2 regions of the Streptomyces purpurogeneiscleroticus genome follow, and region 1 is predicted to be linked to the other one. Evidence: predicted binding sites of a transcription regulator. Region 1 holds the regulator's gene; the other holds the start of a gene.
What was found. Region 1 encodes HrcA, which represses chaperone genes, less so after heat shock. Its sites were predicted from a motif close to TTNGCACTCNGNNNNNCNGAGTGCNAA; they were not measured.
Positions count from the first base shown of each region.

Region 2: a site for HrcA is predicted at 4,303-4,329, ahead of groES (co-chaperone GroES). Genes of this name have one in related genera too.

Region 1 covers NZ_NHSG01000406.1:3,215-18,414, reverse strand. The annotation lists gene CCS38_RS29950 (AMP-dependent synthetase/ligase) at 184-2,073, shown strand; gene CCS38_RS29945 (response regulator) at 2,127-2,714, opposite strand; gene CCS38_RS29940 (HAMP domain-containing protein) at 2,741-6,889, opposite strand; gene CCS38_RS29935 (SpoIIE family protein phosphatase) at 6,990-9,002, shown strand; gene hemW (radical SAM family heme chaperone HemW) at 9,049-10,281, shown strand; gene CCS38_RS29925 (DUF3097 domain-containing protein) at 10,278-11,111, opposite strand; gene CCS38_RS29920 (MBL fold metallo-hydrolase) at 11,151-11,885, opposite strand; gene hrcA (heat-inducible transcriptional repressor HrcA) at 12,159-13,175, shown strand; gene dnaJ (molecular chaperone DnaJ) at 13,176-14,309, shown strand; gene CCS38_RS29905 (nitronate monooxygenase) at 14,422-15,200, shown strand, end outside.
Region 2 covers NZ_NHSG01000350.1:31,282-46,481, reverse strand. The annotation lists gene CCS38_RS23795 (LysR family transcriptional regulator) at 28-939, opposite strand; gene CCS38_RS23790 (SDR family NAD(P)-dependent oxidoreductase) at 1,136-1,909, shown strand; gene groL (chaperonin GroEL) at 2,046-3,674, opposite strand; gene groES (co-chaperone GroES) at 3,805-4,113, opposite strand; gene CCS38_RS23775 (THUMP-like domain-containing protein) at 4,388-5,587, shown strand; gene tsaD (tRNA (adenosine(37)-N6)-threonylcarbamoyltransferase complex transferase subunit TsaD) at 5,588-6,721, opposite strand; gene rimI (ribosomal protein S18-alanine N-acetyltransferase) at 6,714-7,184, opposite strand; gene tsaB (tRNA (adenosine(37)-N6)-threonylcarbamoyltransferase complex dimerization subunit type 1 TsaB) at 7,259-7,948, opposite strand; gene CCS38_RS23755 (hypothetical protein) at 8,068-8,658, shown strand; gene CCS38_RS23750 (hypothetical protein) at 8,854-9,096, opposite strand; gene tsaE (tRNA (adenosine(37)-N6)-threonylcarbamoyltransferase complex ATPase subunit type 1 TsaE) at 9,275-9,793, opposite strand; gene CCS38_RS23740 (alpha/beta fold hydrolase) at 9,850-11,091, opposite strand; gene alr (alanine racemase) at 11,088-12,266, opposite strand; gene CCS38_RS23730 (L,D-transpeptidase family protein) at 12,324-13,301, opposite strand; gene CCS38_RS23725 (NAD(P)H-hydrate dehydratase) at 13,481-14,902, shown strand; gene CCS38_RS23720 (holo-ACP synthase) at 15,027-15,200, opposite strand, start outside.

The DNA.
Region 1 (15,200 bases):
GGGGAAGACGGGCTTCTGAGGGCGATGCGCGGACGCGCAGCGGAGCCGCGCGTACACCGATCGGTCACAAGGTGAATGAGTGTGCTGCAGGCCCTTACATGGGAGCGCAGGGCGCTCTAGTCTGATCCCTGCTCGAAGGTTACTCGCGAGTCACCAGCAATGAAGCGGGCCCCGGAGGAACACGTGACGGACAGCCAGTCGTTGATCGAGAACCGGCCACCTTCCGTGGCGACGCTCTTCCTGGAGCGGGTTGCGGCCACCCCTGAGGGGGAGGCGTACCGGTATCCCGTACCGCCTGCCTCGGGCCAGGGTCCGGACGACTGGAAGTCGCTGACCTGGGCCGAGGCCGCACAGCGGGTGTACGCCACCGCCGCGGGCCTGATCGAGCTGGGCGTGGCCCCCGAGGAGCGGGTGGCGCTTGCCTCCAGTACGCGGGTGGAGTGGATCCTCACCGACCTCGGCGTGCTGTGCTCGGGCGCGGCCACCACGACGGTGTACCCCAGCACGAACGCGGACGAGACGGCGTACATCCTCGCCGACTCCGGCAGCCGCATCATGATCGCCGAGGACGCCGCGCAGCTGGCCAAGGCGCGCGAGTGCCGCGCCGACCTGCCGGACCTCGCGCACGTCATCGTCATCGAGGAGGCGGACGCCGTACCGGCCGAGGGCGACCCCGAGGACTGGGTGCTCTCGCTCGCCGAGCTGGAGAAGCGCGGCGCCGCGTACCTGGAGAAGCACCCCAGCTGTGTGAAGGAGCGGGTCGCGGCCCTCCGCGCCGACCAGCTGGCCACGCTGATCTACACCTCCGGCACCACGGGCCGGCCCAAGGGCGTACGGCTGCCGCACGACTGCTGGGCGTACATGGCCCGCGCGATCCAGGCCACCGGGCTGGTGAACGAGGACGACGTGCAGTACCTCTGGCTGCCGCTGGCACATGTCTTCGGCAAGGTGCTCACCGCCGGCCAGATCGCCCAGGGCCACGTCATCGCCGTGGACGGCCGGGTCGACAAGATCATCGAGAATCTGCCGGTCGTGCGGCCGACGTACATGGCCGCCGTACCGCGGATCTTCGAGAAGGTCTACAACGGCGTCGCCGCCAAGGCCCGTGCGGGCGGCGCGGCGAAGTACAAGATCTTCCAGTGGGCGGCCGGGGTGGCGCGCGAGTACGCCAAGGTCTCCCAGGACAACTTCCGGCGGACCGGGACGGCCTCGGTGCCGTTCGGGCTGGCCACCAAGCACAAGGTCGCCGACGCGCTGGTGTACGCCAAGCTGCGCGAGGCGTTCGGCGGGCGGCTGCGCGCCGCGGTCTCCGGCTCGGCGGCGCTCGCCCCCGACATCGGGTACTTCTTCGCCGGCGCCGGCATCCACATCCTGGAGGGCTACGGCCTGACCGAGTCCAGCGCGGCCAGCTTCGTGAACCCGGGGGAGGCGTACCGCACCGGCACGGTCGGCAAGCCGCTGCCCGGTACCGAGGTCCGGATCGCCGAGGACGGCGAGATCCTGCTGCGCGGCCCCGGCATCATGCAGGGGTACCACGGGCTGCCGGAGAAGACGGCCGAGGTGCTGGAGTCCGACGGCTGGTTCCACACCGGCGACATCGGCGAGCTGTCCTCGGACGGCTATCTGCGGATCACCGACCGCAAGAAGGACCTGATCAAGACCTCGGGCGGCAAGTACATCGCGCCCGCCGAGGTCGAGGGCCAGTTCAAGGCGGTCTGCCCGTTCGTCTCCAACGTCCTCGTGCACGGCGCCAACCGGAACTTCTGCACGGCGCTGATCGCGCTGGACGAGCCGACCATCCTGACCTGGGCCAAGGAGCACGGCCTGGCGGGCAAGGACTACGCCGCGGTGGTCGCCACCGAGCAGGTCCGCGCGCTGATCGACGGCTACGTCGAGCGGGTCAACGAGGGGCTGCAGCGCTGGCAGCAGATCCGCAAGTTCCGCATTCTGCCCCGTGACCTGGACATCGAGCACGGTGAGGTCACGCCCAGCCTCAAGGTCAAGCGCCCGGTCGTCGAGCGGACCTTCAAGGACCTGCTGGACGACATGTACGCGGGGGCCCGCGAGTCCTGACGCGGCCGCCGGGTCCGTACGGAGGACGTACGGACCCGGGGCCCGGCGGGCTGTCAGAAGCGGCCGTGGCGGAGCGCCCGTACGGTCTCCTCCAGCGCGGCCATCCTGGCGCGCAGTTCGCCGGCCTCGACCTGGTCGCCGGCCGCCAGTGTCTGCTCCATGAGGGCGATGCGGTCCGCCAGCTCGTCGAGGCGGTCCCGGTCCTGCTGCCGCAGCCGGCGCAACTGCCGGTTCTTCTGGTGCAGTTCCAGGAAGACCTTGACCTTGGCGCGCAGTACCCAGGGGTCGAAGGGCTTGGTGAGATAGTCCGCGGCGCCCGTGGAGTAGCCGCGGAAGGCATAGCCGGAGTCGGCGTCCGTGCCGGTCAGGAAGATGATCGGGATGTGTTTCGCCTGGTCCAGCCGTTTGATGTTGCTCGCGGTCTCGAAGCCGTCCATGCCGGGCATCAGGATGTCCAGCAGGACCACCGCGAACTCCTGGCGGAGCAGCGCCTTCATCGCTTCCTCGCCCGACCGTGCGCGGACGAGCGGTTCACCGAGTGAGCGCAGGACGGCTTCCAGCGCGGCGAGGTTCTCCTCCATGTCGTCGACGAGGAGGATGCCCGCCCGGTCGTCGCGGTCGGTGCTGGTGACGTGGATCATGAGTGGCCTCTGAAACGGGAGTGCCCCTACGAATTGCCGGCCCGGCCGGTCTCGTCGTGGTCTGCGTCTGCTGCGTGTCCATGGCTGGTCGGGGTGCCGCCGTCAGGGGCAGAGGCGGGGGCGCGGTACTTGGAGAGCAGATCGACCGCGACGTTCAGCAGCCGGTCCACGTCCAGTGGTTTGGGAAGGTACTCGTTGGCGCCGGTCTCCAGGGATTTTTCGCGGTCGCCCGGCATGGCCTTGGCCGTCAGGATGACGACCGGCAGATCGGCGTACCGGGGGGTGCGGCGGATGGTGCGGATCGTTTCGTACCCGTCCATCTCCGGCATCATGATGTCCATCAGGACGAAGTCGATGCCCGGGTTCTTGCCGAGCATCTCGATGGCCTCCCGGCCGTGCTCGGCGTAGATGACCCGCATACCGACCCGGCTGAGGACGTTCGTCAGCGCGAAGGCGTTGCGGATGTCGTCGTCGACGACCAGCGCCTGGGCGCCCGAGAGCAGTTCACCGGTGGCGCCCTTGGCCCACTGCTCCACATTGGACACGGCGGGCCAGGCGGCCTCCTCCGGAGAGGCGGCGGGCGCGGGGACCGTCGACCGGGCGGTCTCCTCCGAAGGGGTGGCGGGGGCCGCGTCCTCGTCGGTTTCCGCGTCGTCGCCGTCGGGCGGCTGCTCGACGGGCTCCGCCGTACTGTGGCAGCTGACGGGGATGCGGAAGGCGAAGGTGGAGCCGGCGCCGGGCTCGCTCTGTGCGGTGAGTGCACCGCCGAGCAGCCCCGCGATCTCCCGGCTGATGGACAGGCCGAGGCCCGTACCGCCGTACTTCCGGTTGGTTGTGCCGTCCGCCTGCTGGAATGCCTCGAAGATGACCGGCAGTTTCTCGGCCGCGATGCCGATGCCGGTGTCGGTGACGGTGAAGGTGACGGTCTCCTCGTCCTCCCGGTCCACCCGTAGGTCGATCTTGCCCTTGGAGGTGAATTTCAGGGCGTTGGAGAGGAGGTTCCGCAGCACCTGCTTGATCCGCTTCTCGTCGCTGTACAGGTCCTTGGGCACCGTGTCGGTCACCGAGACCTCGAAGGCCAGGCCGCGGTCCAGGGTCAGCGGGCGGAAGGTGTCGTGGACGTAGTTCAGCAGCTTGATCAGCGGTACCCGGGAGGGAAAGACATCCATCCGGCCGGCTTCGATCTTGGACAGGTCGAGGATGTCGTTGATCAGCTGGAGGAGCTCGGAGCCGGAGCGGTGGATCATCGCCGCGCTCTCCACCTCGTGCCGGCTGAGGTGGCCGTGCTCGTTGTCGATGAGCATCTGGGCCAGGATCAGCAGGGAGTTCAGGGGATTGCGCAGCTCGTGCGACATGTTCGCCAGGAACTCCGTCTTGTACCGCGAGGAGCTGGCCAGCAGCGCGGCCTTCTCCTCCAGCGCGGCGTTGGAGCGCTGCAGCTCGGCCTGGCGGCGCTGCAGCTCGCCCGTGCGCTCCTGGAGCTGGCCGGCCAGCCGCTGGGACTCGCTGAGCAGCGACTCCGTACGGGAGTTGGCGACGATGGTGTTGATGGCGACGCCGATGGTGTTCACGAACTGGTCGAAGAAGGCGAGGTGGACGTCGGAGAAGCGGGAGAAGGACGCCAGCTCGATCACGCCGAGGATCCGGTCCTCGAAGAGCACGGGGATGATCACGACGGTGTTCGGGGCCGCCTCGCCGAGCCCGGAGTCGACCTTGATGTAGTCGGACGGCACCTCCTCCACGAGGATGCGCTTCTTCTCGATGGCCGACTGGCGGACCAGGCCGTGGCCGTGCGAGCCGGGAGTGTCGATGCTGGCGTCGTGCGCGGAGCCGTATCCCGCGATGAAGTCCAGGCGCAGCTCGTCGGTCTCGGCACTGGCCAGGAAGAACGCGCCGTACTGCGCGTTCACCAGCGGCGTCAGCTCGCGCAGGATCAGGTCGGCGACCTCGACCAGATCGCGGTGGCCCTGCATCAGGCCCGCCAGCCGGGCGAGGTTGGCGTCCAGCCAGTCCTTGGCGCGGGTGGTCTCGCGGAGGTTGGAGACCATCATGTTGATGTTGTTCTTCAGCTCGTCGACCTCGCCGCGGGCCTCGACCGTGACATTGCGCGTCATGTCGCCGGAGGCCACCGCGCTGGTCACCTCGGCGATCGCCCGGACCTGCGTGGTGAGGTTCGACGCGAGCTCGTTCACGCTGGTCGTCAGGGACTTCCAGGTGCCGTAGACGCCCTCGACACGTGCCTGGCCGCCCAGCTGGCCCTCGCTGCCGACCTCGCGGGCCACCCGGGTCACCTCGGAGGCGAACGAGGACAGCGTGTCCACCATGGTGTTCAGGGTGGTCTTCAGCTCCAGGATCTCGCCGCGCGCGTCCACGTCGATCTTCTGCGACAGGTCGCCCTGGGCGACGGCGGTGGCGACGAGGGCGATGTTGCGTACCTGCGTCGTGAGGTTCGACGCCATGAAGTTGACGTTGTCGGTGAGGTCCTTCCAGACCCCGGACGCGCCGCGCACCTGGGCCCGGCCGCCGAGGTCGCCCTCCGTACCGACCTCACGGGCCACCCGGGTCACCTCGTCGGCGAACGCCCGCAGCTGGTCGACCATGCCGTTGACGGTCTCCTTGACCTCCAGGATCTCGCCGCGCGCGTCCACCGAGATCTTCTTGGACAGGTCGCCGTCGGCGACCGCGGTGGTGACCTGGGCGATGTTGCGCACCTGTGAGGTGAGGTTGGAGGCCATGAAGTTGACGTTGTCGGTGAGGTCCTTCCAGACCCCGGAGACGCCGCGGACCTGGGCCTGGCCGCCGAGGTTGCCTTCCGTACCGACTTCCCTGGCGACCCGGGTGACCTCGTCGGCGAAGGCGGAGAGCTGGTCGACCATCGTGTTGATCGTCGTCTTCAGCTCCAGGACCTCGCCCTTGGCCTCGACCGTGATCTTCCTGCCGAGGTCGCCCTCCTTCACCGCGGTCGCCACGAGGGCGATGTTGCGCACCTGCGTGGTGAGGTTGTCCGCCATGAAGTTGACGCTGTCGGTGAGGTCCTTCCACATCCCCGACACCCCGCGCACCTGCGCGCGGCCGCCCAGCCGCCCGTCCGTACCGACTTCCCGCGCGACCCGGGTCACCTCGTCGGCGAACGCGGAGAGCTGGTCGACCATCGTGTTCACGGTCTCCTTCAGCTCCAGGATCTCGCCGCGCGCGTCGACCGTGATCTTCTGGCTGAGGTCACCGTTGGCCACCGCGGTGGTGACCTGGGCGATGTTGCGTACCTGTGAGGTGAGATTGGAGGCCATGAAGTTGACGTTGTCGGTGAGGTCCTTCCAGACCCCGGAGACGCCCGGCACCTGGGCCCGGCCGCCGAGCCGGCCCTCCGTACCGACCTCCCTGGCGACCCGCGTCACCTCGTCGGCGAAGGCCGAGAGCTGGTCCACCATCGTGTTGACCGTCAGCTTCAGCTCCAGCAGCTCGCCGGTCGCCTCCACCGTCACCTGACGCGTCAGATCGCCGCGCGCCACCGCCGTCGTCACCGCCGCGATGTCCCGCACCTGCGCGGTCAGCCGGGCGGCCATCGTATTGACCGCCTCCGTCACATCCCGCCAACTCCCGGACAGACCGGCGACCTTGGCCCGGCCGCCGAGCCGCCCTTCGTTGCCCGACTCGCGGGCCACCCGTGTGACCTCGCCGGTGAACAGCGACAGCTGGTCGACCATCGAGTTCACCGCGCGGCCCAGCCCGCAGCGGTCGCCGCGCAGCCTGCGGTGCCCGTCGTGCAGCTCCACGCGCTGGGTCAGGTCGCCGCCCGCCACCGCGTTCAGCACCTGCGTCGCCTGGGCGGCCGGGACCACCAGCGCCTCGATGATGTCGTTGGTCGCGAGCACCGAGGAAGCCCACGTGCCCGAGCCGGGACTGGCTGCCATCCGCTCGTCCAGGCGGCCCTGCCGGATCAGCTCGGAGCGCAGCCGCACCAGCTCGTCGGCGTGGTGCTTCGCCCGCAGGACGATGTCGTTGAAGGCCCCGTGCAGATCGGCGAGGATGCCGTCGTACGCCACGGGGAGCCTTGTGCGGAAGTCACCGGAGGACATCGACGCGAGTGCGGTGAGCAGCGGCTTGAGATCAGCCGCCCGCACCCAGTCGGTCCCCGTCTCCCGCGTGTCGCGGGGCGCTGCGGAATCCACCGACATAGTGACCCACTTCAGTAACTCGGCGCGAATGGGTGAGCTCAGTCTGTCACTCTGGCGATGGCGCATTCGGCGCGATTGCGGAACTGCTCGGGAGTGCTCAATGAGGACGACAACTCCGTCGGAAACCGACGTGGTGCGCAGGCGGGCCACGGCCCGGCCCGGCGCCGTCCCCGCCCAGGAAAGCGGTCCGCCCGCCGACGGCCCCTCCGCCGAGGGAACACAACCCGCCGACGGTGCATACGGAACCGACGGTTTCCGCGCCGTCGGACTGCCCGGTGCCCCCATCGCCGCCGGCGCCGCCCGGCAGTTCGTCCGCACGACGCTCGCCGACTGGATCACCCGCGGGCTGCCCGGCACCGAGTACCTCACCGCGCGCGTCACCGACGAGGCCGAACTGCTCGTCAGCGAGCTGGTCACCAACGCCGTCGTGCACGCCGGCACCGCCGTCGAGCTGCTGTGCCGGCTGGACGAGGACGGCCCGCAGACCGCCGTGACCGTGGAGGTCTCCGACCACCACCCGACCCGCCCGGTGCGCGGCCGCCACGACGCCGTGACGGCCGAGGGCGCGGGCCGTGGCCTGCAACTGGTCGGCGCGCTCGCCGACTCCTGGGGCATCACGTACCGGCGCACCGTGAAGACCGTGTGGTTCCGGGTGACCGCGGACGCGCCGGAGGCGGTGTACGGACCGCCGGTGGAGATCTTCCACGCGGACCGCAGCACGCCGGGCGGGCCGCCGGCCACCGAGCTGATGCCGCCGGGGCCGCAGCGGGCCGCGCTGCGCCGCTGCGAGGTGGAGCGGCTCCACCACGGCGCGCTGTCCTTCCTCGCCGAGGCGTCCGACCTGCTCAGCGGGCAGCTGGACGCGGACCAGGTGGCCGCGCTGGTCGCGCAGCTGATCGTGCCGCGGATGGCCGACTGGTGCGCGGTGTGGCTGGACGACGGCGGGGAGTTCGGCGCGCCCCGGCTGGCCCGCGTCTGGCACGCCACGGAGTCCCGCATCGACGGGCTGCGCGAGCTGCTGGAGAAGGACCCGCCGGTACTGACCGGACGCGGCGGCGACGGCCACCCCACCGGCGCGGGCCCCTGGCCGTGGCCCGGCGAGCCCAGTGGGTTCGGCCCCGGCGGCGCGGCGCTGGCCTGCCCGCTGATCTCCGGCGTGCGCCGGCACGGCACGATCCTGATAGGCCGGGCCGGACTGCTCCGCTTCCCCGACGAGGTCGTCTCGCTCATCGAGGACCTGGCGGGGAGGGTGGCCCGGGCCATCGCCACCGCGGACGCCTACAGCCGTCAGGAACGCATCAGCCGGGTGCTGCAGCGCCGGCTGCTGCCCGGCCGCCGCCCCGACGTGCCGGGCGTGGCCTCCGCCGTGGTGTACGAGCCGCGCGAGGGCGCCTGGGCGGGCGGCGACTTCTGGGACCTCTTCCAGGCGGGCGAGGGCCGCTGGTGCTTCATGCTCGGCGACGTCTGCGGCAGCGGCCCGGAGGCGGCGGCCGTCACCGGCCTGGCCCGCCCGGTGCTGCGGCTGCTGGCCCGCGAGGGGTACGGCGTCCGCGACGTACTGGACCGGCTGAACCGCACGGTCGCGCGGGAGGCCGCCGACTCCGTCGCCGCGGTGGCCGCTGCGGTGGTCGAGGCCGGCTCCGAGGCGGAGTTGCAGCCCGGCTACCGGGAGGAGAGCGAGCAGGCCCGCTTCCTCTCCCTCCTGTACGGGGAGATCGTCCCGTACGCGGACGGCTCCGGCGGCGCCCGCTGCACGCTGGCCAGCGCCGGGCACCCGCTGCCGCTGGTGCTCGGCACGGACGGCACGGTGCGGGCGGTCGCCGCGCCCCAGATGCTGCTCGGCGTCATGGAGGAGACCGAGTACGAGAGCGAGTCCTTCGACCTCGCGCCCGGCGAGACGCTGCTGTGCGTGACCGACGGCGTGACCGAGCGCCGCTCGGGCGACCGGCTCTTCGACGACGAGGACGGCCTCGCGCACGCCTTCGCCGAGTGCGCGGGGCTGGGCGCCGAGGGCGTCGCCGAGCACCTGAGGGGCCGCGTGCACGCCTTCGGGGCGACGCCGCCGGACGACGACCTGGCGCTGCTGGTGCTGCAGGCGGTACTGGGCCCGTAGCCGGGCGGCGGAAGGGATCACTCCCCGCGTGCCGGACAATGGCGGTATGCCTTCTGCACTCCCCGACGGTGAGCCCATGCCCGAGGACGGGGCGCTGCCCGCCTCCGCCCTGGACGGAGCGGGCGAGCGGCCCCTCGGGTTCTACCTGCACGTGCCGTACTGCGCGACGCGCTGCGGGTACTGCGACTTCAACACCTACACCGCCACCGAGCTGCGCGGCTCCGGCGGGGTGCTCGCCTCCCGCGAGAACTACGCCGACACCCTCGTCGAGGAGATCCGGCTCGCCCGCAAGGTCATGGGCGACGACCCGCGCCGCGTCGAGACGGTCTTCGTGGGCGGCGGCACGCCCACGCTGCTGCCCGCCGCCGACCTCTCCCGCATGCTCGCGGCCATCCGCGACGAATTCGGCTTCACACCGGACGCGGAGATCACCACGGAGGCGAACCCGGAGTCCGTCGACCCGCGCTACCTCTCCGAGCTGCGCTCCGGCGGCTTCAACCGCGTCTCCTTCGGCATGCAGAGCGCCCGGCAGCACGTGCTGAAGATCCTCGACCGTACGCACACCCCCGGGCGCCCCGAGGCATGCGTCGCCGAGGCCCGCGCCGCCGGCTTCGACCACGTCAACCTCGACCTGATCTACGGCACGCCCGGCGAGACCGACGACGACTGGCGCGCCTCCCTGGACGCGGCGGTCGGCGCGGGCCCCGACCACGTCTCCGCGTACGCGCTGATCGTCGAGGAGGGCACCCAGCTCGCCCGCCGCATCCGCCGCGGCGAGGTCCCGATGACCGACGACGACGAGCACGCCGACCGCTACCTCATCGCCGAGGACACCCTCACCGCCGCGGGCTTCACCTGGTACGAGGTCTCCAACTGGGCCACCACGGAGGCGGCCCGCTGCCGCCACAACGAGCTGTACTGGACCGGCGCCGACTGGTGGGGCGCGGGCCCCGGCGCCCACAGCCACATCGGCGGCGTCCGCTGGTGGAACGCGAAGCACCCGGGCGCGTACGCACAGGCCCTGACCGACGGCCGCTCCCCGGGCGCGGGCCGCGAACTCCTCTCCGAGGAGGACCGCCGCGTCGAACGCATCCTCCTGGAGCTGCGACTGGCGGCGGGCTGCCCGCTGGACCTGCTGCGCCCGGCCGGGCTGGCGGCGGCCGAGAAGGCACTCGCGGACGGCCTGCTGGACCCCGGACCGTACGAGTCCGGGCGGGCGGTCCTGACGCTGCGCGGCCGCTTGCTCGCCGACGCCGTGGTGCGCGACCTGGTCGATTAGGCGGGCGGTGCCGTAACGAAATCGATCAGTTCCTCCACCCGCCCCAGCAGCGCCGGCTCCAGGTCCTTGTACGAGTGGACCGAGCCGAGGATGCGCTGCCACGCGGCGCCCGTGTTCTCCGGCCAGCGCAGGGCCCGGCAGATGCCGGTCTTCCAGTCCTGGCCGTGGGGGACGGACGGCCACGCGGGGATGCCCACCGACGACGGCTTCACGGCCTCCCAGATGTCGATGTAGGGGTGGCCGACGATCAGGACGTTCGCGTCCGTGACCGAGGCCGCGATGCGGGACTCCTTGGAGCCGGGCACCAGGTGGTCGACGAGGACGCCGAGGCGGGCGTCGGGGCCGGGGGAGAAGGAGCGGACGATCGCGGGGAGGTCGTCGATGCCTTCGAGGTACTCGACGACGACGCCTTCGATGCGCAGGTCGTCGCCCCAGACGCGTTCGACCAGCTCGGCGTCGTGGCGGCCCTCCACGTAGATGCGCCCGGCGCGGGCGACGCGGGCGCGGGCGCCGGGGACGGCGAGGGAGCCGGAGGCGGTACGGCGCGGGCCCTGGGGGTGGGCGGACGCGGCGGAGGGGCGTACGAGGGTGACGACCTTGCCTTCGAGCAGGAAGCCGCGGGGCGTCATCGGGAAGACACGCTGCTTGCCGAAGCGGTCCTCCAGGGTGACGGTCGGGCCCTCGGCGGTCTTCTCGCAGCGGATCACGGCACCGCAGTAACCCGTGGTGACCTCCTCGACAACGAGGTCCGGCTCGGCGGGGACCTCGGGCGCGGGGCGCTGCTTCTTCCAAGGAGGGGTGAGGTCGGGCCCGTACTGTCTGCTGCGCATTCGACAGACGATATGCGGGGAGCGGGGCGCCCGTGGGGGCTATTCGGGCGACACGCCGAAGCGGCGGGCCAGCTCGTCGCGCTGGGTGCGGACGAAGCGGGCATCCACGACGGCGCCGTGGCCGGGGACGTAGCGGGCGTCCTCGCCGCCGAGGGAGAGGAGCCGGTCCAGCGCGGCCGGCCAGCAGGCGGGGAGCGCGTCGGGGCCGGCCTGCGGCTCGCCCGACTCCTCGACCAGATCGCCGCAGAACACCACCTCGGGCCCGCCCGCACCACCCTGCACGCACACCGCCAGGTCGTGCGCGCTGTGCCCCGGACCGACGTTCGCCAGCAGGACGTGGCGGTCGCCCAGGTCCAGGGTGCGTTCCCCGCAGACCGCGTGCTGCGGGACCACCAGGGTGTCCACCGCGTCGGCCGCCGCGTCCGGGTCGGCCCCGTGCCGTACCGCGTCGGAGAGCAGCGCCTCCGGCTCGCGGCGCAGCAGCTCGGCCATGCCGGTCGCCCCGAAGACCGTCACACCCGCGAACGCCGCCGTGCCCAGTACATGATCGAAGTGCGGGTGGGTGAGGGCGATGTGGGACACCTCACGGCCCAGTACGCCGCGCACCTGGCGGCGCAGCTCGGCGCCCTCGGCCAGCCCGGACCCGGTGTCGACCAGGAGGACGCCGGCGGTCCCGGCCACGACGCCGACCGTGGCGTCCCAGTGCGGCAGCCGGCGCCGGGCGACCCCGTCGGCGAGCCGCTCCCACCCTGCCTCTTCCCAACTCGTGCGCATACCGCGACGCTAGCCCGTATCACCCGAAAATGCGCGCGGCCGACCGGCTGACCTGGGCGTATCCCGGGGACATGGAGCAGCCGCGGCGCGATACGGTGGCCCGCCGGGCCGCGCGCCGCGGTGCCCGGCCTTGCCCTGGCCGTGCTACCCGGCCGTACACTGGTCAGGGTTTGGCACTCGGACCGGTCGAGTGCCAGGGACAGCCGGTCGGGCCCCGGCCGGACAGGCGGCCGCAGCGGCCCAGGGGAGAGCGCGGGACTGGAGGTGTGCGCGATGCTCAGCGAACGCAGACTCGAAGTGCTGCGTGCCATCGTCCAGGACTACGTGGGCACCGAGGAGCCGGTCGGCTCCAAGGCGCTCACGGAGCGCCATCGGCTCGGCGTCTCGCCGGCCACGGTCCGCAACGACATGGCGGTGCTGGAGGAGGAGGGCTTCATCGCCCAGCCTCATACGAGCGCCGGACGCATCCCCACCGACAAGGGCTACCGCCTCTTCGTCGACAAGCTGGCGGCCGTCAAGCCGCTCTCCGGCCCCGAGCGCCGGGCGATCCACAGCTTCCTCGACAGCGCGGTGGACCTCGACGACGTCGTGGCCCGTACGGTACGGCTGCTCGCGCAGCTGACCCGGCAGGTCGCGGTGGTCCAGTACCCCTCGCTGACCCGGTCCACCGTCCGGCACGTCGAGCTGCTGTCGCTGGCCCCGGCCCGGCTGATGCTCGTCCTGATCACGGACACCGGACGGGTCGAGCAGCGCATGATCGACTGCCCGGCGCCGTTCGGCGAAACGTCCCTGGCGGACCTGCGGGCCCGGCTCAACAGCAGGGTCGTGGGGCGCCGGTTCACCGATGTGCCGCAACTGGTGCAGGACCTCCCCGAGTCCTTCGAAGCGGAGGACCGCGGCACGGTCTCGACAGTGCTGTCGGTGTTGCTGGAGACTCTGGTGGAGGAGACCGAAGAGCGGCTGATGATCGGCGGTACCGCCAATCTCACGCGCTTCGGACATGATTTCCCGCTGACGATCCGGCCGGTGCTGGAGGCACTCGAGGAGCAGGTCGTGCTCCTCAAGCTGCTGGGAGAGGCCAAGGATTCGAGCATGACCGTGCGCATCGGGCACGAGAACGCTCATGAGGGCCTCACTTCCACATCGGTCGTCGCAGTCGGCTACGGTTCGGGCGACGAGGCAGTCGCCAAACTCGGCGTGGTCGGACCGACCCGCATGGACTACCCCGGAACGATGGGAGCGGTACGCGCAGTGGCACGTTACGTCGGACAGATCCTGGCGGAGTCGTAAGTGGCCACGGACTATTACGCGGTCCTCGGTGTCAGCCGCGACGCCTCGCAGGACCAGATCAAGAAGGCTTTCCGGCGGCTGGCGCGCGAGCTGCACCCGGACGTGAACCCGGATCCCAAGACCCAGGAGCGGTTCAAGGAGATCAACGCCGCTTACGAGGTGCTGTCGGACCCGCAGAAGAAGCAGGTCTACGACCTCGGCGGCGACCCGATGTCCCAGGGCGGCGGTGCCGGCGGGGCCGGCTTCGGCGCGGGCTTCGGCAACTTCTCCGACATCATGGACGCGTTCTTCGGCACGGCGTCGCAGCGCGGACCGCGCTCGCGCACCCGCCGCGGCCAGGACGCCATGATCCGGCTGGACGTGGAGCTGCACGAGGCCGCGTTCGGCACGACCAAGGACATCCAGGTCGACACCGCCATCGTGTGTACGACCTGTACGGGCGAGGGCGCCGCGCCCGGCACCTCCGCGCAGACCTGTGACATGTGCCGCGGCCGCGGTGAGGTCTCGCAGGTCACCCGGTCCTTCCTGGGCCAGGTCATGACCTCGCGGCCGTGCCCGCAGTGCCAGGGCTTCGGCACGGTCGTGCCGACCCCGTGCCCCGAGTGCGCGGGCGACGGCCGCATCCGGTCCCGCCGCACGCTCACGGTCAAGATCCCGGCCGGTGTCGACAACGGCACCCGCATCCAGCTCGCGGGCGAGGGCGAGGTCGGCCCCGGCGGCGGCCCGGCCGGCGACCTGTACGTCGAGATCCACGAGGTCGCGCACCCGGTCTTCCAGCGGCGCGGCGACGACCTGCACTGCACGGTCACGATCCCGATGACCGCGGCGGCGCTGGGCACGAAGTGCCCGCTGGAGACGCTGGACGGGGTACGGGACGTCGACATCCGGCCCGGCACCCAGTCCGGCCAGTCCATCCCGCTGCACGGCTGCGGCATCACGCACCTGCGCGGCGGCGGCCGCGGCGACCTGGTCGTCCATGTCGAGGTCCAGACTCCGAGCAAGCTCGACCCGGAGCAGGAGGAGCTGCTGCGCCGGCTCGCCAAGCTCCGCGGCGAGGAGCGCCCGACGGGCCAGTTCCAGCCGGGCCAGCAGGGACTGTTCTCGCGCCTCAAAGATGCCTTCAACGGACGATGAGGCAGGAGGGCGGGGCCGTCCTTACGGATGGTGAACCGCTCCGGAATATGTGTGTAAGTGGCACGGTCGCCCCGATTCAAGGGGCGGCCGTGACGCGTGACACGATGTGGGCATGCCCACCGCGCTGACCGATCTGTGCCGCCACCCGATCGTGCAGGCCCCCATGGCGGGCGGCGCCTCGAGTCCCGAGCTGGCCGCCGCCGTCAGTGCGGCCGGCGGCCTGGGATTCCTCGCGGCCGGATACAAGACGGCCGACGGCATGTACCAGGAGATCAAGCAGGTACGCGGGCTGACCGACCGCCCCTTCGGCGTGAACCTCTTCATGCCGCAGCCGGAGCTCGCCGACGCCGCCGCCGTCGAGGTCTACCGCGAACAGCTCGCGGGCGAGGCCACCTGGTACGAGACCGAGCTCGGCGACACCGCGGGCTCTGCCGACGACGGGTACGACGCCAAGCTCGCCATCCTGCGCGAGGACCCCGTGCCGGTGGTCTCCTTCACCTTCGGCTGCCCCGACCGCAAGATCCTGCAGGCCCTCGACAGGGTCGGCACGTACACCGTCGTCACCGTCACCACGGCCGCCGAGGCGCGGGCCGCGCAGGAGGCGGGCGCCGACGCCGTGTGCGTCCAGGGCATAGAGGCCGGCGGCCACCAGGGCACGCACCGCGACGACCCGCAGAGCGACGGCACCGGCGCGGGCGTCGGCCTGCTCACGCTGATCGCCGAGGTCCGCGAGGCCGTCCGGCTGCCGGTGATCGCCGCGGGCGGGCTGATGCGCGGCGCGCAGATCGCCGCCGCACTGGCCGCGGGCGCGGCAGCCGCCCAGCTCGGCACGGCCTTCCTGGCCTGCCCCGAGTCCGGCGCCCACCCGCTGCACAAGCGGGCGCTGACCGA
Region 2 (15,200 bases), on a different contig from region 1:
CCGCCGGGAGAGCGGTGCCGGTGAGGTTCAGCGGCGGCCCGCGGCCGCCAGCTGATCGAGCATGGCCGCCACCGCCGGTACCTGTGCCAGGTCCGGCAGCGTGAGCGCCACGATCTCGCGCTGCACCACCGGCTCCAGCCGGATCGTGCGCGCCCCCTTGGGCCGTACCGAGGCGAGCGCCAGCTCCGGGAGCGCGGCGACGCCCAGACCCGCGCCCACCAGCCCGATCACCGCCGGGTAGTCATCGGTGGCGAAGTCGATGCGCGGCGTGAAACCGGCGCGCTCGCACACCGTGACCAGGTGGCGGCGACAGCGCGGGCAGCCCGCGATCCACGGCTCCTCCGCCAGCTCGGCGAAGCCCGCCTTCGCTTCGTCGGCGAGCCGGTGCTCCTCGGGCACCAGCCCCACCAGCCGGTCGCTCAGTACGGGGCGTACGACCAGGTCGTCCCACTCGGACTCGGCGGCCGGGTCGGCGCCCGGCACCTCCGGGTACCGGAAGGCCAGCGCGATCTCGCAGTCGCCGCCGCGCAGCATCTCGATGGAGCGCGGCGGCTCCGCCTCGTCCAGCGAGACCGCCGTACCGGGGTGCGCGGCCCGCATCGCGGCCAGCGCGGTCGGCACCAGCGTGGAGCTGCCCGAGGGGAAGGACACCAGCCGGACCCGTCCGGCGCGCAGTCCGGCGATCGCCGCGACCTCCTCCTCGGCGGCGGTCAGCCCGGCGAGGATGCCGGCGGCGTGCCGCACGAGGGCCTGACCTGCCTCGGTGAGCCGCATCTCGCGGCCGGCACGGATGATCAGCGGCGTGCCCGCCGACTGTTCGAGCGCCTTCATCTGCTGGGAGACGGCGGGCTGGGTGCAGCCGAGCTCGCGGGCGGCGGCGGAGAACGAACCGGTCCGCGCGACGGCGCGCAGCACGCGGAGATGACGGGCCTCGATCATGTCTTAAGCATAAGCACCACTTGGGGCGAGCTCGGATAATTCACTCGCTGCTTTGCCGCGCCACGCGCCGTCACCGTCCGCCTCACCGCCCGCCTCACCGCCTCCGTACGACGGTCCCGACCGCGGAACATTCGGCGCGAACCCCACCATGAGTGGGCCGGATGTGAGCGGTTCCCCGTGCCGATAGCGTTCTCTTATGACGACTGCATTGGTCACGGGAGCTACAGCGGGGATCGGGGCGGCGTTCGCGCGCCGGCTGGCGGCCGACGGACACAACCTGGTGCTGGTGGCCCGTAACGAGGAAAAGCTGCGCGAACACGCGGCCGAGCTGCACGACCGGCACGGCATCGAGGCCGGTGTGCTGGTCGCCGATCTGGCGACGGAGGAGGGCATCGCGGCCGTCGAGGAACGGCTCTCGGACAGCAGGAACCCGGTGGACCTGCTGGTCAACAACGCGGGCTTCGGCAACAAGGGCGAGTTCCTCGAAGTACCCATGGCCGACGAGCTGACCATGCTGAAGGTGCACTGCGAGGCGGTGCTGCGGCTGACCTCGGCGGCGGTCAAGGGGATGCGCGAGCGGCGGCGCGGCGGCGTGGTCAACGTCGCCTCGGTCGCGGCCTTCGTGCCGCGCGGCACGTACGGCGCGAGCAAGGCGTGGGTCGTGCAGTTCACCCAGGGCGCGGCGCGTGACCTGGCGGGGAGCGGGGTGCGGCTGATGGCCCTGTGCCCGGGATTCGTCCGTACCGAGTTCCACGAGCGGGCCGGGATGGGCACGGACAACATCCCCGGCTGGATGTGGCTGGACGCGGACAACCTGGTGGACGCCGCGATGAAGGACCTGGCCCGCGGCCGCTCCCTCTCCATCCCCGACCCGCGCTACAAGGCCCTGATGGGCGTCGTGAAGCTCGCCCCGCGCAACCTCCTGGGCGGCGTCACGTCCCGGACGGGACGGAAGTACGGGCCGCAGTAGCCCGCGCGCGATCGAAAAGCGACGGGCCCGGTATCTCCTGAGAGACACCGGGCCCATTCGTACCGCAACCACCGCTTGAGTTACCCCCGCGGCGCGCAACCAGGTCCGCGAGAGCGGCGGCGGTTTAGCCGCAAAATCAGTGCGCGTGGCCGTGGCCGTGGCCGTGGCCGGCCTCGGCCTCTTCCTCGGCCGGCTTCTCGACGACCAGGGTTTCGGTCGTGAGGAGCAGGGAGGCGATGGAGGCGGCGTTCTCCAGGGCGGAGCGGGTGACCTTGACCGGGTCGATGACGCCGGCCTTCACCAGGTCGCCGTACTCGCCGGTCGCGGCGTTGAAGCCCTGGCCCTTGTCGAGCTCGGCGACCTTGGAGGTGATGACGTAGCCCTCGAGACCGGCGTTCTCGGCGATCCAGCGCAGCGGCTCGACCGCGGCGCGGCGGACGACGGCGACACCGGTGGCCTCGTCGCCCTCCTTGCCGAGGTTGCCCTCGAGCACCTTGACGGCGTGGACCAGAGCGGAGCCACCACCGGAGACGATGCCCTCCTCGACCGCGGCGCGGGTCGCGGAGATGGCGTCCTCCAGACGGTGCTTCTTCTCCTTGAGCTCGACCTCGGTGGCCGCACCCACGCGGATGACGCAGACGCCACCGGCGAGCTTGGCGAGGCGCTCCTGGAGCTTCTCGCGGTCCCAGTCCGAGTCGGTGGACTCGATCTCGGCCTTGATCTGGTTGACGCGGCCCTGCACGTCCTCGGAGTTGCCGCCACCGTCGACGATGGTGGTGTCGTCCTTGGTGACGGTCACGCGGCGGGCGGTGCCCAGCACGTCCAGACCGGCCTGGTCGAGCTTGAGGCCGACCTCCTCGGCGATGACGGTCGCACCGGTGAGGGTGGCCATGTCGCCGAGCATCGCCTTGCGGCGGTCACCGAAGCCGGGGGCCTTCACGGCGACGGCGTTGAAGGTGCCGCGGATCTTGTTCACGACCAGGGTCGACAGGGCCTCGCCCTCGACGTCCTCGGCGATGATCAGCAGCGGCTTGGAGCCACCGGCCTGGATGACCTTCTCCAGCAGCGGCAGCAGGTCCTGGATCGAGCCGATCTTGCCCTGGTGGATCAGGATGTACGGGTCCTCGAGGACGGCCTCCATCCGCTCCTGGTCGGTGACCATGTACGGGGAGAGGTAGCCCTTGTCGAAGGCCATGCCCTCGGTGAAGTCGAGCTCCAGGCCGAAGGTGTTGGACTCCTCGACGGTGATGACACCGTCCTTGCCGACCTTGTCCATCGCCTCGGCGATGAGCTCACCGACCTGCTTGTCCTGGGCGGACAGGCCGGCCACGGCGGCGATGTCCTCCTTGGAGTCGATCGGGCTGGCGATCGCGAGGAGGTCGTCGGACACGGCCTTGACGGCGGCGTCGATGCCCTTCTTCAGGGCGGCCGGGGAGGCGCCGGCGGCGACGTTGCGCAGGCCCTCGCGGACCAGCGCCTGGGCCAGGACGGTGGCGGTGGTGGTGCCGTCACCAGCGATGTCGTTGGTCTTGGTCGCCACCTCCTTCACCAGCTGGGCGCCGAGGTTCTCGTACGGGTCGTCGACCTCGACCTCGCGCGCGATGGTGACACCGTCGTTGGTGATGGTCGGGGCGCCGAACTTCTTGTCGATGACGACGTTGCGGCCCTTGGGGCCGATCGTCACCTTGACCGTGTCGGCAAGCTTGTTGACGCCGCGCTCGAGGGCGCGACGGGCGTCCTCGTCGAACTTCAGAATCTTCGCCATGAGTTACGTGTCCTTAGTCGTACTCTCAACGAAATGCGCCCCTGCCCCGGGTGGTGAGACGCGGGAACCAGGGGCGCAGATCAGAACAGCTGGGGTGAAGCGTCGGCCTGGGAAATCCCAGGTCCCCGGCTTACTTCTCGACGATCGCGAGAACGTCGCGGGCCGAGAGGACGAGGTACTCCTCGCCGTTGTACTTCACCTCGGTGCCGCCGTACTTGCTGTAGAGCACGACGTCGCCGACGGAAACGTCGAGCGGAAGACGGTTACCGTCCTCGAAGCGGCCCGGGCCCACGGCCAGGACAACGCCCTCCTGGGGCTTCTCCTTGGCGGTGTCCGGAATGACCAGGCCCGAAGCCGTGGTCTGCTCGGCGTCGAGCGGCTGGACCACAATGCGGTCCTCGAGCGGCTTGATGGCAACCTTGGAGCTGGCGGTCGTCACGATCCGACCTCCCCCTTCGGAGATCTCACGGGGTTAACTGTCTGAGGTGGCGACCAGGTGGATCCGTCGTCGCGGGTGCCGGACCTGCCCGTCGCGCGTAGCTTTCGCTCGCTCCCCGGGCATGCGCCCGGTCGGCTCGCTGGTTGGCACTCTCCAACGGGGAGTGCCAGCGCCGAGACTATGACGCGGTTAGCACTCGGTCAAGCGGAGTGCCAACGTGGCTTCGAAAGAGATCCGTGACCTGTCGGTCAGCAGTTCCGTGACCTGCCCCAGAATGGGCCGGGTGAACCCTCTCGACTCCTTCTCCGCGCTGCTCACCGACGAGGGCCGGGCGCTGCTGGCCGGTCTGCGCGACCACGACCCCGCCCAGGAACTCGCCACCGCCACCCGGCTGCGCCGCGAGCACCCGGCCGAGCTGGTCTCCGCGGCCCTCGGGCAGGCCCGGCTGCGGCAGCGGGCGGTCGCGAAGTTCGGCGCCGAGGACGCGTACCGGATGTTCTTCACCCCGAACGGCGTCGAGCAGTCCACCCGCCGCACCGTCGCCGTCCACCGCGCCGCCCGCCTCGCGGAACTGGGCGTACGCAGCGTCGCCGACCTGTGCTGCGGCATCGGCGGCGACGCGATCGCGTACGCCCGGGCGGGCATCCGCGTCCTGGCGGTGGACCGCGACCCGCTGACCGCGGAGGTGGCCCGCGCGAACGCCGAGGCGCTGGGGCTCGCGGACCTCATCGAGGTGCGCTGCGAGGACGTCACGGAGACAGACACTGCCGCGTACGACGCGGTGTTCGTGGACCCGGCGCGGCGGGGTGGCCGCGGCCGCATTTTCGACCCCGAGGCGTACTCCCCGCCGCTCTCCTGGGCGGTCGAGGCGGCCCGCAAGGCCCCGCGCGCCGCACTGAAGATCGCGCCCGGCATCCCGCACGAGGCGATCCCCGAGGACGCCGCCGCGGAGTGGATCTCGGACGGCGGCGACGTGAAGGAGGCCGTGCTCTGGTTCGGCACGGAGCCCGGCGCGATGCGGGCGACCCTGCTGCCCTCGGGCGCCTCGCTCAGCACCACGGCCCCGCTCCCCGACCCGTCCGTGCGCCCGGTGGGCCGCTACCTCTACGAGCCGGACGGCGCCGTCATCCGCGCGCACCTGGTCGCGGAGGTCGCGGCCGAGCTCGGCGGCGGCCTGATCGACGAGACCATCGCGTACATCACCGCCGACGAGCTGCGCCCCACCCCGTACGCCGCCGCCTACGAGATCACCGACGAGCTGCCCTTCAACCTGAAGAAGCTCAAGGCACTCCTTCGGGAACGCGAGATCGGCGTGCTGACGGTCAAGAAGCGCGGCTCCGCCGTCGAACCGGAGGAGATCCGCCGCAAGGTGAAGCTCCGCGGCCCGAACTCCGCCACGGTCCTCCTCACCCGCGTCGCGGGCGCCCCGACGATGCTGGTCGGGGCGCCGGCGTCGCCGCCCGTCGGCGACTGATCACGAGTACAGGTTGTCCTTGCTGACCTCGTGCACGTGATCGTGACCGTGGTGGTGGGAGTGCGGGACGCCGTGCCGGTGCTCGTGGCCCGGGGCCGGGACGTGCGGCTCGGTGACCGGGAGGGAGGAGTCGGCGGACAGCTCCCAGGCGGAGTGCGGGCGGTTCCGGGCGACCATCTCGGCGCCCAGGGCCGCGACCATCGCGCCGTTGTCCGTGCACAGCTTCGGGCGCGGCACGCGCAGCGTGATGCCCGCGTCCTCGCAGCGCCGCTCGGCCATCGCGCGCAGCCGGGAGTTGGCCGCGACGCCGCCGCCGATCATCAGGTGGTCCACGCCGTGGTCCTTGCAGGCCCGGACGGCCTTCCGCGTCAGCACGTCCACGACGGCCTCCTGGAAGGACGCGGAGACGTCCGCCACCGGCACCTCCTCGCCCGCTGCCCGCTTGGCCTCGATCCAGCGGGCCACGGCGGTCTTCAGGCCGGAGAAGGAGAAGTCGTACTTCGGGTCGCGGGAGCCGGTCAGGCCGCGCGGGAACGCGATCGCGTCCGGGTCGCCCTCGCGGGCCATCCGGTCGATGACCGGGCCGCCGGGGAAGCCGAGGTTCAGCACCCGGGCGACCTTGTCGAACGCCTCGCCCGCCGCGTCGTCGATCGTCGAGCCCAGCGGCCGCACGTCGGAGGTGATGTCCGGCGCGAGCAGCAGCGAGGAGTGGCCGCCGGAGACCAGCAGGGCCATCGTCGGCTCGGGCAGCGCGCCGTGTTCGAGCTGGTCGACGCAGATGTGCGAGGCGAGGTGGTTGACGCCGTACAGCGGCTTGCCGAGGGCGTACGCGTACGCCTTGGCCGCCGAGGTGCCGACGAGGAGGGCGCCGGCGAGGCCGGGACCGGCCGTGACCGCGATGCCGTCCAGGTCGGAGGCGGCGACGCCGGCCTCCTTCAGGGCGCGCTGGATCGTGGGGACCATGGCCTCCAGGTGGGCGCGGGAGGCGACCTCGGGGACGACGCCGCCGAAGCGGGCGTGTTCGTCGACGCTGGAGGCGATCGCGTCGGCCAGGAGGGTGTGGCCGCGGACGATGCCGACACCGGTTTCGTCGCAGGAGGTCTCGATGCCGAGGACGAGCGGTTCGTCAGCCATTGATCGGTGTTCCTTGTACGAGGGATTCGGTGGTGTAGCGCATGACCAGGGCGTCGACGTTGCCCGGCTGGTAGTAGCCGCGGCGGAAGCCGATGGGCTCGAAGCCGAAGCGTTCGTAGAGCCGCTGGGCCCGGTGGTTGTCGACGCGTACTTCGAGGAGCACTTCGTGGCACTCGAAGGTGTGGGCGGCGGTGAGCAGGTCGGTCAGCAGCCGGCCGCCGAGCCCGGAGCCCCACTGGTCGCGCGCGGTGGCGATGGTCTGGACGTCGCCGGTGCCGTCCACGGCGGCGAGGCCGCCGTAGCCGACGAGCCGGCCGTCCCGCTCGGCGACGGTGTAGTGCCGGTTGGCGCCGGGCCCGCGGGCGTGTGCCAGCTCGGACCAGAACATGCCCCGGGACCAGGCGTCCTCGGGGAACAGCTCTTCCTCCAGCGCCAGCACCGGCTCGATGTCCCACCAGCGCATCTCGCGCAGCGTGGCGGCCGGCGCGCCCGGGAGCGTGGTCCCGGGCCGGCCGGCGGGCTGGTCGGCGTGGGCGGTCACTTGGGAGTGACCACCTTGTAGTTGGCGGGCACCTGGGCGTCGGGGCGGCGCAGGTACAGCGGCCGCGGCGGCAGCAGCGTCTCGCCGCGGGCCAGCTTCTCGGCGGCGAGCGTGCCGAGGGCGGCCGCCGACTGGTACTCGGGCCCGTCCGTGCGTACGCCGTCGAACGTGTCGGCGTACAGGATCGCGCCCGCGCCCACGGCCGGCACCCCGGCGACCTGCTCGGCGATGTCGGCCGGGCGGTCGACGGCGGGCTCGGTCTCCCGTGTACGGAAGTCCGCGTAGCGGGCCCAGTAGACCTCCTTGCGGCGCGCGTCCGTGGCGACCACGAACGGCTCCTCGATTCCGGAGGCGTACGCGAGGCCGTCCAGCGTGCACAGGCCGTGCACGGGCACGTCCAGGGCAGCGCCGAAGGTGGCGGCGGTGACCAGGCCGACGCGCAGTCCCGTGTACGGACCGGGGCCGACGCCGACGACGATGTCCGTGACCGCGTCGAGCTTCACGCCGGCCTGAGCCAGCACCCGGTCGACGGCGGGCAGCAGCAGTTCGCCGTGGCGGCGCGCGTCCACCTCGCGCGCCTCGGCGAGCACGCGGGGAACGGCCGGACCGCCGTCGGGGACGGGGTCGCAGCTGAGCAGGGCGGCGGAAACGGCGGGGGTCGCGGTGTCAAGGGCAAGCAGCAGCACGCCCTCAAGACTACGGCGCGGCGGACACCGCCCTGCCGGGTACCGCGCTCGCCGGTACGCTGCGTGCGGGGACTTCGGACTTCTGACGCGTACGGACCGTACGGAAAGGTGGCACGGCGGTGGCCGCTAGGAGCAGCTCGATCGTGACGGCTCTCACTGTGGCCGCGCTGGCCGCGGTCGGCTTCCTGGCCTTCCAGGCATCGGCGGACGCCACCGGCGAGCTGGTGCCGGTCCGCTCGGCCAAGGGCGGCCCCGTGGCCTCGCCCGCGCCGTCGGGGCACCCCGCGCCCAAGGAGTCGGCGAAGGAGAAGGAGCGGCGCAGGACCGCGGTGCCGGCGCACTCCGGGACGGGCCAGCGGGTGGTGTACGCGCTGGACGCCCGGCGGGTGTGGCTGGTCGGCCCGAAGAACCAGGTCCTGCGGACGTACGAGGTCGTGCCGAGCGCGGTCAGCCCGGCGCCGGGGGCCTACACGGTGACCACGCGCTCCGCGAGCGTGACCGGTTCCGACGGCATTCCGATCGAGAATGTCGTGCGGTTCGCGACGGTCGACAACGTCGTGGTCGGCTTCAGCGCGGCGGTCGACGGCTCGATGCCGCAGCCGGGCACGCAGCAGAAGCAGAAGACGGGCGGCATCCGCGAGAAGCGGGCCGACGGCGCGGCGATGTGGAAGTTCGCGACGATCGGCAAGAAGGTCGTCGTCGTTCCGTAGCGCGCACGCGGGCCGCCCGCACCCGTACGGCGCAGCGCACGGACGCGGAATTAGGAATCACTCGTACGGGCTACGGGGTGTCGCGGCGGCCGGTGGACGGCTCCTGAGGCGCGTGGGAGCGGGCTCCGGAGCGCGTGGGAGCGGGCCTCTGGGGCGCGCCCGCCCTTGCGGTTTCCCTGTGCTGCCCGTGCTGCCCTACGCCGCGTCGCGGCCGCTGTTCGGCAGGTGGGTGTCCTCGGTCACGGGCTCGGTGCGGGCCTCCGTGGCGGCCGGCACCTCGGGGGCCGGGGCTTCCGGGGGCGTGGAGACCGCGTTGGCGGCCGCACAGGACGCCAGGAGCTCGTTCATCGTCGGCCCGGGGCCGTCCTCGCGCCGGAACGGAGACGGTTCGCTGTCGTCGCGGCGGGCCGCCGCGGCGAGGGACTGGTGGGCCGACATGGATGCCTCCCGGGAATCCTGGGGCGAGCGGGCATGGTTAGGTAGACCTAACCGGCTCTCTTCTTCCATGTGACCACGCCCGGTACCGCCGACGCAACATCTTCCCGACGGCTTGTCGGAAACTACGGATGCCGCGGACCGGGCAGGTCCTGCCCGGTCGCCCCCGGCGCCTCTCCCGTCAGACCTCCTGCAGCAGGCTCAGGTCGCAGCCCGCCCAGCGCTCGCCCACTCCGGTGACGGTGACCTCGCGGACGTCGTCCTCGGCGTCGCCCGCGGCCGCCTCCGCGCCCACGGTGCGCGCGATGACCACGTGCAGCCGGTCCTCGGACAGCTCCTCGACCTTGCCCTCGCCCCACTCCACGACCACCACCGACTCCGGCAGCGAGACGTCGAGGTCGAGGTCCTCCATCTCGTCCAGGCCGCCGCCGAGCCGGTACGCGTCCACGTGCACCAGCGGCGGGCCGACGTGCAGCGAGGGGTGCACCCGGGCGATGACGAAGGTCGGCGAGGTGACGGCGCCCCGTACGCCCAGGCCCTCGCCCAGGCCACGGGTCAGCGTCGTCTTCCCGGCGCCGAGCTCGCCGCTCAGCAGCACCAGGTCACCCGGGCGCAGCAGGCCGGCGAGCCGGCGGCCCAGCTCCTGCATCCGGTCCGGAGTCTTGACGGTTACCTGCGTGATGGCGTCGGTGGTGCTCATGCCGCCGATGGTACGAGCCCTCGCACCCCACGCGCGCCACCGTGGGCCGCTCGCCCTCAAGCCCGGGCCGGCCGCCAGCTCCGGGCCTCCATGGCCGCGCGTTCCACCAGGGTCGTCAGGTGGTCGTTGACCAGTTCCGGGTGTTCCAGCATGACCAGGTGGCCGCCGTCCGGTACGCAGATCAATTCCGCGGCCGGGAGGAGTTCGCCGATCGTGCGGCTGTGCTCGGGCGGCGTGATCAGGTCGCGGTCGCCGGCCAGTACGAGGGCCGGTACGCCGTCGTAGGCCGCCAGCGCGACCGTCTTGTCGTGCACCGCGAACGCCGGGAAGAACTCCGCGACGACGTCGATGGGCGTCGATTCGATGAGGCGTTCGGCGAAGCGGGCGACGCCGGGGTCCACGTCCTTCGGCGCGCCGAAGGAGTACCGCTTCACCAGGCCCGCGAAGAGGTCGGCGGTGGCCCGGCGGCCCTTCTCGACCAGCTCGCTCTGCGCGCCCAGCGCCTTCAGCACGCCGGGCGCGAAGCGGTGGAACGCCTTCACGCCCAGCGACGGCAGCCCGAAGGCGACCTCGCTCAGCCGCCCGGCCGACGTGCCGATCAGGCCGACGCCCACCACACGCTCGGCGACGAACTCCGGGAACTGGTCGGCGAGCGCCATCACCGTCATGCCGCCCATGGAGTGCCCGACCAGCACGATCGGCCCCTCCGGGACCGCGGCGTCCAGTACCGCCCTCAGGTCCCGGCCCAGCATGTCGATGGTGACCGGATCGGTGCCCTCGATCTGCGCGTGGCCGCGGGCCGAGCGGCCGTGGCTGCGCTGGTCCCAGTGGACGCTGCGGACCCTGCCGCGCAGCGCGGCCCGCTGGAAGTGCCAGGCGTCCTGGGTGAGGCAGTAGCCGTGGCAGAAGACGACGGTGGGGGCCGCGGAGCGTCGCCCCAGGGCCCCCAGCAGGCGCTTGCGGCGGGCCCCCGGGGTCTCGCCGTCCGGCCGGTCGTCGGCCTCGTCGATCTCGTAGTACAGCGCGGTGCCGTCGTCCGCGTACGCCGTGCCCGGTGTGCCGCGCAGCGACCCGTACGGGCCCGCCGAGTCCAGCGCCATCCGTGCCTTGCGGCGCATGCCCCGGCCGACCGTCAGCCGCTCCAGCGCCACCCCGGTGGCCGCGCCCGCGGCGACCACGCCGATCGCGGCGCCCGCGATGCCCGCGTGCCGTCCCGCCCGGGCCCAGCTGCTCACGGTCTCCGCCGCTCCGGCGGCGGCCCCGGCCATGTCCGGTACCCCCCGTGTGCCTTCACTCATGTCCCGTCCCCCGTTCTGTCGTGCTCAGGGACATTTCCGTGCTCATCGACATAGACGCGCGGCACCCGGCTTCCGATCCGCGTGACGATCTCGTACGCGATGGTTCCCGTGGCCTGCGCCCAGTCCTCGGCCGTCGGCTCGCCGCGGTCGCCCGGTCCGAAGAGCACCGCCTCGTCCCCCACCGTGGCTGATTCCCCGCCCAGGTCGACCACGAACTGGTCCATCGCGACCCGTCCGGCGATCGTCCGCCACTTGCCGGCGACCAGCACCGGGCCGACGCCGGAGGCGTGCCGCGGGACGCCGTCGGCGTAGCCCAGCGGGACCAGCGCGAGGGTGGTGTCGCCGGGCGTCGTGTAGTGGTGCCCGTACGAGACGCCGTGGCCGCCCGGTACGTGCTTGACCGACGCCAGCGAGGCGGAGAGCGTCATGACCGGCCGCAGCCCGAAGTCGGCGGGCGTGCCGACCTCGGGGCTCGGCGAGATGCCGTAGATGCCGATACCGGCGCGTACCAGGTCGAAGTGCGCGTCGGGGAGGGTGAGCAGGCCCGGGGTGTTGCAGATGTGCCGGACCTCGGGCGCGAGGCCCGCCGCCTCCGCCGTCGCGAGCGCGTCGCGGAAGACGGCGAGCTGGGCGGCGATCGAGGGGTGGCCGGGCTCGTCGGCGCACGCGAAGTGCGACCAGACGCCGGTGACCTTGATCAGGCCGTCCCGCTCGGCGTCCCGGGCGGCCGCGGTGAGCTCGGCCCATTCGGCCGGCTGGCAGCCGTTGCGCCCCAGCCCCGTGTCGATCTTGAGCTGGACCCGGGCGGTGCGGCCGGTGGCGTGCGCGGCGTGGGAGACCTCGTGCAGCGCCCACAGGCCGCTCACGGACACGTCGATGTCCAGCATGACGGCCTTCCGCCAGGGGCCGCCCGGCGTCCACAGCCACGCCATGAGGCGGCCGGTGTCGCCCGCCTCGCGCAGCTGGAACGCCTCCTCGGGGAGCGCGGTGCCCAGCCACTCGGCGCCCGCCTCGCGGGCCGCCGCCGCGCACTGCAGCGCGCCGTGGCCGTAGCCGTCGGACTTCACCACGGCCATCAGCTGCGCACCTGAAGCACGCACCTTGAGGGCGCGCACATTCGACCTCAGGGCGGTGAGGTCGATGGCGGCCCGGGCGCGCGTTGCTCTCTCAGTCATCGCCTTCAGTGTCTCAGGCGCCGCTCCGGCGCAGCCGTCGACCGCCTTATGAGGGCGTCACGTGCCCGGTTTCTTGCCCCATACGAAGACGCTGTCGTTTGTCCTGAGCATGCCCCACAGCTTCTCCGCGTGCCGCTTGCGCAGGTTCACGCAGCCGTACGAGCCGGGCGGGCTGTAGATGTTGGCGGTGATGCCGTGGAATGCCTGGCCGCCGTCGAAGAACTGACTGAACGGCATGGGTGAGTGGTAGATCGTGGAGAAGTGGTCGCGGTTCTTCCAGTAGACGTGGTGGGTGCCGGTGCGGGTCGGGTAGCCCTTGCGGCCGGTGCGGACGGGGGCCGGGCCGAAGATGACCTCGTCGTGGTTCTGTACCCACATGATCTGGCGGGCCAGGTCGACGCAGGCCACGCGCGGCGCCCAGTGCTCGCCCTTCTTGCGCATCCGCGGCACGGGGCAGCGCTTGTCGGCGTTCGGGTTCGCCTTCGCCTCGGCGAGCCGGACGACGCCCCCGGTCACCGGGCCGGTGAAGCCGTTGGCCGGGATGATGCCGTGCTTCTCCTGGAAGGCGCGGATGACCTTGCAGTCCGCCGGTGACTGCTTGCCGTCCACCGTGAGCTTCAGATAGCGCTCCACCTGCCGCTGGTAGGGGCCGGTGGAGGTGGAGCACGCCTGCGGCGCCATGGGGGCCGCCGCAGGGGCCACCGCGCCGCCCGGGGCGCGCTGGAGCACCTCGGCGGGCGGTACGTACTCCACCAGGGCGTCACCCCCCGGGTCCGGCAAACGGCCGGGCGGTGGTTCCTCCTCGGCGCGCGCCGTCATGTCCGGTGCCTGTGCCTGGTCGGGCGTGTCCTTCGGCGCCCCGCCGCCGGGCGAGTCGGCGATGCCCGGTACCAGGTCGGACTCGGCGACCGGTGCGGGGCGTTGCGGGCTCGGCGGTGCCGGTCCGTCGACGGCGGTCCCGGGAACGGCGGCGAGCGTCAGCAGCGTGGCGGTGCCGGTGGCCGCGGCCAGCAGGCCCGCGAGAGTGCGGTTCATAAGTTCATCTGTCCCGCGCGGGCGGCGGCGGGCCACCGGGGCGCGGCCAGGTTCGCCCTGGTGGGTCGGATTCTTCGGCCGGGCGGGCGGTGCCCGTGGCGCGCGGCGACGATGGCGGCCGGGCGGTGCCGTGCGGTGCGGCCGGGCGGTGCCGCGCCCCAGCGGGTGAGACTGGGGGCATGAGGACTGCTTACAGCGTGGAGAAGGTGCGGGCGGCGGAGCGGGACCTGATGGCGCGGCTGCCGGCCGGGGCCCTGATGCAGCGGGCCGCGGCGGGCCTGGCGGTGGCCTGTGCGGATCTCCTGGGGCGGGTGTACGGGTCCCGGGTGGTGCTGCTGGTGGGCAGCGGCGACAACGGCGGCGACGCCCTGTACGCGGGCGCCCGGCTGGCCCGCCGGGGCGTCGGGGTGCGCGCGGTGCTGCTGTCCCCTGAGCGGGCCCACCAGGGCGGTCTGGCGGCCCTCCGGGCGGCGGGCGGCCGGGTGTCGGCCGACCCCCGGGCCGACATCGGCCGCGCGGACCTCGTCGTGGACGGCATCGTGGGCATCGGCGGCAAGGGCGGGCTGCGCCCGGAGGCGGCGGAGCTGGCCGAGGCGGCGCGCGGCAGGACCGTGCTCGCGGTGGACCTGCCGAGCGGGGTGAACGCGGACACCGGAGAGGTGGACGGTGCGGCCGTGCGGGCGGACGCGACGGTGACGTTCGGCGCGTACAAGCCGGGGCTGCTGATCGATCCGGCGCGCGAGTACGTGGGCGCGCTGCGGCTGGTGGACATCGGCCTGGACCTGCCGGACGAGGCGGACGTGGCGGCGCTGCAGCACGCCGACGTGGCGGCGCTCCTGCCCGTCCCGGCGGCGGACAGCGACAAGTACCGGCGCGGCGTGGTCGGCGTGGTGGCGGGCTCGGCGCGCTATCCGGGCGCCGCGGTACTGGCGGTCTCGGGCGCGCTGCGCGGCGGCGCGGGCGCGGTCCGGTACGTGGGCCCCGGCGGCGACGCGGTGATCGCCGCACATCCGGAGACGCTGGTGCACGCGGGCCCGCCCTCGAAGGCGGGCCGCGTGCAGGCATGGGTGACCGGCCCGGGCCTGGGCGACAACGAGGAGGCCATGGCCGACGTCCTGGCCTCCGACGTGCCCGTACTCGTGGACGCCGACGGGCTGCGCTACCTGGACCCGGCGCGGCTGCGCGCCCGTACGGCGCCGACGCTGCTCACCCCGCACGCGGGCGAGGCCGCGGCCCTGCTGGGCGCGGCCCGCGAGGAGGTGGAGTCGGCCCGGCTGCACGCCGTACGGGAGCTGGCCTCCCGGTACGGCGCGACGGTACTGCTCAAGGGCTCCTCGACGCTGATCACCGCCCCCGAGGGGACCACCGTCCGCGTCAACCCCACCGGCACGGGCTGGCTGGCCACGGCCGGCAGCGGCGACGTCCTCTCGGGCCTGGCCGGTTCCCTGCTGGCCACCGGGCTCGCACCGCTGGAGGCAGCGTCGGCGGGCGCGTACCTGCACGGGCTGGCGGCGCGTCAGGCGGCGTCCGCGGGCACGCCGCTGACGGCCTGCGACGTGGCCGAAGCCCTGCCGGGAACGTGGCTGTCGGTGACCACCTAGGGCGCCTCGGGGCGCCCTCAGGGGCGCGGGGAACTGCGCGCCCAGCCACAGCCGACCCGCAGGCGGCCACCAGCACGCACCCCCGCGGCGTGTTCCGCCCCCGCCCCCTCAGCGGAGGGGTGACTCATCCCTCCGCGATCACCACAGCCGAAGCCACCCCCGCATCATGGCTGAGCGAGACGTGCCAGGACTGGACGCCCCGCTCCTGCGCGGCCGCCGCCACCGTGCCCCACACCCGGAGCCGGGGCTGTCCGCTCTCCTCGACGTACACCTCGGCGTCCGTCCAGTGCAGGCCGCG